Regions from separate parts of the Micromonospora sp. WMMD1102 genome, predicted to be linked through region 2. Evidence: riboswitches for the same ligand, from Rfam matches in the RefSeq annotation. Region 2 holds a riboswitch; the other holds the start of a gene.
What was found. A riboswitch is a leader RNA that binds a small molecule or an ion and turns the genes downstream of it on or off. The one in region 2 is predicted to bind cobalamin.
Positions count from the first base shown of each region.

Region 1: linked by a shared signal. The riboswitch ahead of O7626_RS07535 (ribonucleoside-diphosphate reductase subunit alpha) and the one ahead of O7626_RS03735 (acyl-CoA thioesterase) in region 2 are both predicted to bind cobalamin.

Region 1 covers NZ_JARUBN010000001.1:1,650,492-1,653,828, forward strand. Annotated here, with positions in the region: gene O7626_RS07535 (ribonucleoside-diphosphate reductase subunit alpha) at 1-1,704, opposite strand, end outside; cobalamin riboswitch at 1,977-2,190, opposite strand; gene O7626_RS07540 (hypothetical protein) at 2,643-3,125, shown strand; gene O7626_RS07545 (DUF2277 family protein) at 3,149-3,337, opposite strand, start outside.
Region 2 covers NZ_JARUBN010000001.1:786,565-789,901, reverse strand. Annotated here, with positions in the region: gene O7626_RS03745 (hypothetical protein) at 1-173, opposite strand, end outside; gene O7626_RS03740 (peptidase) at 194-1,234, opposite strand; cobalamin riboswitch at 1,319-1,448, opposite strand; gene O7626_RS03735 (acyl-CoA thioesterase) at 1,530-1,976, opposite strand; cobalamin riboswitch at 2,178-2,398, opposite strand; gene O7626_RS03730 (ECF transporter S component) at 2,564-3,337, opposite strand, start outside.

The DNA.
Region 1 (3,337 bases), 860 kb from region 2:
GGCCGGCTCCGCGCCGCACAGGTCCGGGTGCAGCTCACCCCGGGCCGCCCGGGTCTGTGGGTACGCCGGATGCGGACCGAACCGCTCGGCCAACCCGGCCGAGGTCTCCAACGCGGTCAGGAAGATCTCCTCCTGTACCCGGGTCGACAGCTCCCGGGCCGGCGCCGAGTCGAACGGCAGCCGAAGTGTGAAGAACGCGTCCTGCAAGCCCATCAGCCCGAGCCCGACCGGCCGCCAGCGGGGGTTCGACGCCGCCGCCTGCGCCGCCGGGTAGTAGTTGATGTCGATCACCCGGTCCAGGAACACCACCGCCGTGCGTACGGTGTCGCGCAGCTTCGCCCAGTCGACCCCGTCGGCGGTGACGTGCGCGGCCAGGTTGACCGAGCCGAGGTTGCAGACCGCGGTCTCGGTGTCGCTGTTGACCTCCAGGATCTCGGTGCAGAGATTCGACAGGTGGATGGTGTTGCCCGGCTCGCCGGTCTGGTTGGAGAGCCGGTTCGAGGCGTCCTTGAACGTCATCCACCCGTTGCCGGTCTGCGCCAGGGTGCGCATCATCCGCCCGTACAGTTCCCTGGCCCGCACGGTCCGGACGGCCTTCTTCTCGGCCGCCCGGTACGCCTCGTCGAAGGTGTCCCCGAACAGGTCGGGCAGCTCGGGCGCGTCGGACGGGTCGATCAGCGACCAGTCGCCGTCGGCCTCGACCCGACGCATGAACTCGTCCGGGATCCAGTTCGCCAGGTTCAGGTTGTGGGTACGCCGGGCCTCCTCGCCGGTGTTGTCCCGCAGCTCCAGGAACTCCTCGACGTCCGGATGCCACGGCTCCAGGTAGACGCAGGCCGCACCCTTGCGCCGGCCACCCTGGTTCACCGCCGCCACACCCGCGTCGAGCGTCTTGAGGAACGGCACGATCCCGTTCGACCGGCCGTTGGTGCCCCGGATCAGCGCGCCCCGGCCCCGTACCCGGGACCAGGAGATGCCGATGCCACCGGAGAACTTGGACAGCTTCGCCACCTGGTGGTAACGCTCGTAGATCGAGTCCAGCTCGTCCCTCGGCGAGTCGACCAGGAAACAGGACGACATCTGGGTGTGCCGGGTGCCGGAGTTGAACAGCGTCGGCGAACTCGGCAGGTAGGCCAGCGACGACATCAGCCGGTAGAACCCGATCGCCTCGCCCGGCGTCCGGGACAGTCCGCAGGCGACCCGCAACAGCCAGTGCTGCGGCGTCTCCACCACCAGTCGGGTCTCCGGATGCCGCAGCAGGTAACGGTCGGCGACGGTACGCAGCCCGAAGTACTCGAACCGCCGGTCACCGTCCGGGTCGACGGCGTCGTCGAGCTTGCGGGCGTTTCGGGCCACGAACGCGGCCGTGTCGTCGCCGATCAGGCCCAGACCGTGCGCGTACCGGATGGACTGGCTGAAGCTGGCCACCCCCTGACCGCGTACCTCCTTGTCGACGAACGCGGCCAGCAACCGGGCCGCCAGTCTCGAGTACTGCGGCTCCGTGCCGATGAGTTCCGCCGCCGTCTGGATCGAGAGCCTGTCCAGTTCGGCGGTGGTCGCCCCGTCGTACAGCCCGCTTATCGTCTTCGTCGCCACCCGTAGCGGATCGACCTCGTCCAGGTCGTCGACCCAGCGCTCCACGGCCCGGACGATCTTGTTGACGTCCACCGACTCCAGGTCGCCGTTCCGCTTGCGGACCCGCATGACCTGCCGGCGCTGCTCCGGCACCGCGGCCGGCTCCGGCACCGCGGCCGGCTCCGGCACCGCGGCCTGCCCCGGCCCAGTTGCATCCTGGTCCGGCCCACCCGCAGCCTGCTCCGGCGCCGCGGTCTGCTCGTGCGCGACCGTCATGGCCCTCTCCTCACGCCTCGCCCGAGGTCGTCGAGCGCGCGGGAGGACGCCGCCGGCCCGCGGCGAACAACCGCGGCCGGCTCCGGCGTCGGCCGTCCCGCGCGGCCTTCGACCGCCGCACACCGGTCGGCGTACGGCGCGCTGGCAGGTCTTCGGACTCGTGGGCAGGACGCCGGGGCGTCGCCTACTGGCCGTCGCTTCCCGGACCGGCTGGTCCAGTGCTTGGTTGACGGCGGTCGTTCCCACTCACCGCTGCGGGGCAGTCCCGGACTTCCACCGGGTTCCCTGTTGTCTCGACCGACCAGTCAGGACGGCCGAACCAGCTGCGGGAAACACCATATCTGGGTGGGATGGGAGATGGGCAACACCAGATGGTGTGTCGGGCGTGTCGTGGATCCCAGCAGTCGTGTCCCCGGTCGACAGTCGGACCGGAAACCCGGCCCCGGCGTCATCCAGGTCGGAGCGTTGGCGAGCAGCCGGGCCCGGAGGATGGTCGGTCCGGAACTGTCCGGTGCCCGACCGGGCTGGCCGAACAGGCCACGCTGGGTGAGCGCCACCGGCGAGGCCGCACCGGAACGAGGTGCTGCTCCGACTACAATAGGTAGTCAAGGCTCGTCTATTTCGGCGGATATGGTCACAGACCGGTAACTTAGCCGCTCTCGGCCCGGTGTGCCCGGCACCATCGTGGGTGAGGCCGTTACACCCAGACACCAGGGGTGATCCGGCCCGACGGGGGATGCCCGAGGTGAGACCGGCATCCAGCCACGAACGATTACGGCGAGGAGGCGGCAATGATCGAGCTGTGGAACTGGAGGACGGAGAGGCGCGTCGCCGCCTCGGAGATCCGCCGCGCGCTTGCCGACGCGCTCGACGTACCGGTGCTGCCGTTCGGCGGGGTCGACCCGGCTCGGGTGCCGTCCGGCGCGCTGCTTGTCGACGTCTGGCACCGTCGCGGGGACTTTCCGACCTCCGTCGACTGCTACGGGGTGCCGGCAGGGCTGCCGGAGGTGGGCGCCGTCGCGGCGTTCGCCCGGCGGCTGGGCCGGGCCTGCCTGCTGCCGGACGACACCCTCGACGCCGGACGGCACCTGCTGGTGGCGGCGGACGGCACGATACGACCGGTGCACCACGACGTGCGGGAGGACGAGGACGGCGAAGTCCTCTCCGAGCAGCGGCTCTGCACCGTGCTCAGCCCGCGCTGCCGGGGCTGGTCGCCCTGCCAGCGGTCGCGTTGGACCCCGGACTCGGTGATCCCGGCCCTCGCCGCCGCCTGACCGCCGACCGGGTCGCCCGGTCGTTAGCCTGCGGCCCGCTCGGTCGGCGTCGGTCGGCCGGGGCCGCCCTTCACCACGAGCTGGTCGAGCAGGGTCCGGGTCGCCTCGGCCACCGTGGCCACCGCGGCGTCGAAGGCCGCCGCGTTGTGCGCGGCCGGGGCCCGGAACCCGGAGATCTTGCGGACGTACTGCAACGCCGCCGCCTCGATGTC
Region 2 (3,337 bases):
GTCTGCACGCCGAGGCCGAAGGCGGTGAAGTCGACGACGACGGTGACCCCGGTGCCGGGGCTGCACGCAGCGGCGTGCGCCGGGCGGGGCGTCGGGTCGGCGGCGACCAGCCCGGCCGCGACGACGATGATGGCGATCAGCGCGGCGAGGTGGCGGCGGATCCGGATGGGCATTGGTGAACCTCCCGTGGTGGTCATCGGTGCGGACACGCCAGGGTCGGGGCGGCCGGACGGGAGCCGGCGGCGGACAGGGTGGCGAAGCCCACCCCCGCCAGTCCGGAGACGGCTTGGGCGGTGGCGCGGGTCGCGGTGCTGGGGTCGTACCCGCCGTCGGTGTAGGCGATCGCGCCCCGGTCCACGGCGGGTGCGGTGCAGGTCTGTTGGAGGCTGGTCAGGTACTGACGGGCGTGCAGCCACGGCACGGCCCGACCGGCAGCGGCGAGCGCCTGCGCGGCCAGTCCGGTGCTGTTGGCGTTGGCCACCCCGTTCGCGGTGAACGACCCGTCGTCGGCCTGTACGGAGACCAGCCATCGAGCCGCCGCCTGGGCGACGAGGGGACGGTCGGCGGCGAGGAGTGCCTGGATCGCCAGTGCGGTGGCGTCCACGTCGCTGACGCAGGTGGCCTGGGCGAATAGCAGGGGGAAGCCGCCGTCGGGGCAGCGGGCGCCGGCCAGGAAGGCCACCGCCGCCGGGGGTGCTTCGCCCGCCCGGTCGAATGCCAGCACCGCGAAGGACTGGCTGAACATGTTGCTGAAGTCGCCGAAGGCGGACCGGTCGGTGAACCTACCGGTTGGTGCCATCAGGGTGTGGAGGCGGGCGATCAGGTCGACACCGCCGAACGCTGCCGGATTCAGGCCGCGGACCTGTACGCCGAGGGCGAGTTTGGCGGTCGCTCCGGCGTACGCCTCGGTGCCGTCGCCGATGTAGCCGGTGGTGACCGCCGGTTGCGCCAACCAGGCGGTGGCGCTGGCGGCGTTCGTGTCGGCGACCTTCGCGGCGGCGAAGGCGAAGATCGCGTCGAGGGTGAGTCCCTGATCGGGGTAGGCGACGCCGTCGAAGACGACCTCGAACCGTTCGCCGTCGACCATCTGGCGGGCGAGCCATCCGGCGGCGGCGTCGACACGGTTGAGGGTGGATTGCGCGGCGGCCGGTGGGGCGACAGCTATGCACAGGGTGAGAGTGGCGAGTACGCCGGTGAGGAGAGTGCGGGTGCGGTGCCGGAGGAGGGCGGCCATCAATCGGTGCCTTTCCGGCCCGACGGTCGACGCGACCCGGGACCGCTCCCGGGCGGCTCCGACCCGTGGGCCACGACGGGTGGGGGAACCTTGCGGTACGTCGATGGGTACTCGGGCTCGCGGCGTATGTTCGCCGCCTACCGTTGCGGGCCAGCGCCGGCTTGTACCGGACTTCCCCCATCAACGCACAGGTATCATGATGTTGCAGTCAGTGTGCCCATCCCGGCTCGTGTCGTCAAGGTGATCATGGCCAGGTAGCCGACGAGGGTTCCGGCCGGCACGTACCCGAACTCGCTCACGCCAGGCCGGCCTGGCTGGCGAGGGCGCGGCGCAGCGTCAGGCGGTGCTCGCGGCGGATCTGCGCCTCCTGGTAGCGGCGGCGGTCGTCGTCAGTTTCCGGCAGTAGTGCGGGGACCGGTCGGGGTTGTCCGTTGTCGTCGACGGCGACCATCACCAGGTGGGCGGTGGCGACGAGGGTGGGTGGAACGGCGCGGTCCCACCGGTCGGCGGTGACGGTGACGGCGATCTCCATCGACGACCGGCCGGCCCAGGTGATCCGGGCCTCGACGTGGACGACGTCGCCGACGCGTACCGCCTGAAGGAAGGCGGTTTCGTCGATGGCGGCGGTGACGGCCGGGCCTTCGGAGTGGCGGGCGGCGACCACGCCGGCGACGGCGTCGATCAGGTTCAGGATCCGGCCGCCGTGCACGGTGCCCATCAGGTTGGTGTGGTGCTGGTCCATGATCTGCGACAGGGTCAGCTGCGATGCGGACGGTGGGCGGCTGGGCAGAATCGTGTCGCGCACGGGTTGTCCCCCGAAGGTGGTCGTGACCTGCGGCAGGAAGGACAAACCACACCGACCGTCGGGCGCCGTGGTAGGCGGTACCGGACGGGTACGCGGTCCGCCCGGCCCACCCGCGAGGCCGGCGGCAGCACACACCCGGTCGGTGTGTGCGGCGCGGGCAGGTCTTCGGACTCGCGGGCACGTCCGGACCAGGGTCCGGTCTCCTACTGGCCGTCGCTTCCCAGGCGCGGGTGCGCCCAGTGCCGTTGACGGCGGTCGTTCCTGCTCACCGCTGCGGGGCAGTCCCGGATTCACACCGGGTTCCCTCTTACGACGCCCCGCCTGCACGGGCGGGGCGAACCAGCGCTGACGCCGATGATAGCCGCCGCCGTCCCACGTTGTGGACTTCGCAAGGGGCCTCCAGCCCGGAGTGTGCGGATCGTCTCACCGACGCGGCGCCGACAGCTGCGAGTACGCCGTCATCCCCTGCGGGTCGCAACGGCCGGGCCGCCTGACCGGCGGCTCGGGCGAGACAGTCACTGCGCTCACCGGTCGGCGCCCTGCCGGGTGTGTTCGAAGGTCGGTGTGGTGTGGAAGTTCGCCCGCCGTGCGGCGCGGCGGAAGGCACCGAGGACCGCTGGGCCGGTGAGGGTGACGAGGATCGCGGTGGTGACGGCGCGGCCGGTGTCCCAGCCGAGTGAGGTGACGGTGAAGAAGGCGAAGTATCGCTGGAACTGTTCGAGCAGGGGCAGGCCGGGTTGGTAGGCGATGGAGCTGTCGGGGTCGAGGGAGAACGGCCAGAAGGACAGGTTGAGCATGAACCCGAACAGGTAGCCGCTGACCGCCGAGTAGCCGGCCAGCAGCGCGATCTCCGCCTTGCCGCTTGCTTTGGGTAGTAGGCCGGCGAGCATGCCGACCCAGGCGCAGCCGAACATCTGGTATGGCATCCACGGTCCGACGCCGCCGGTGAGGAGGGCGGAGGCGAACAGGGAGGTGCAGCCGAGTGCGAACCCGAATCCGGGGCCGAAGACCCGTCCGGCGAGGACGAGGATGAAGAACACTGTTTCGATTCCGGCGGTGCCGGCGCCGAGGGGCCGTAGGGCGGCGTTGATGGCGGAGAGGACGCCGAGCATGGCGAGGGCTTTGGCGTCGATGCGTCGGTCGGCGATCTCGGCGAAGACGACGGCGAGGACGAGGACGAGGAGGGCGCCGAACATCAGTGGTGGGGTTTCGGCGGCGCCGAACGTGCCGGGGGCGACGACGAACGGCCAGAGGAAGGCGACGAGGCCGACGAACGACGCCATCACGATCGTGGCGGT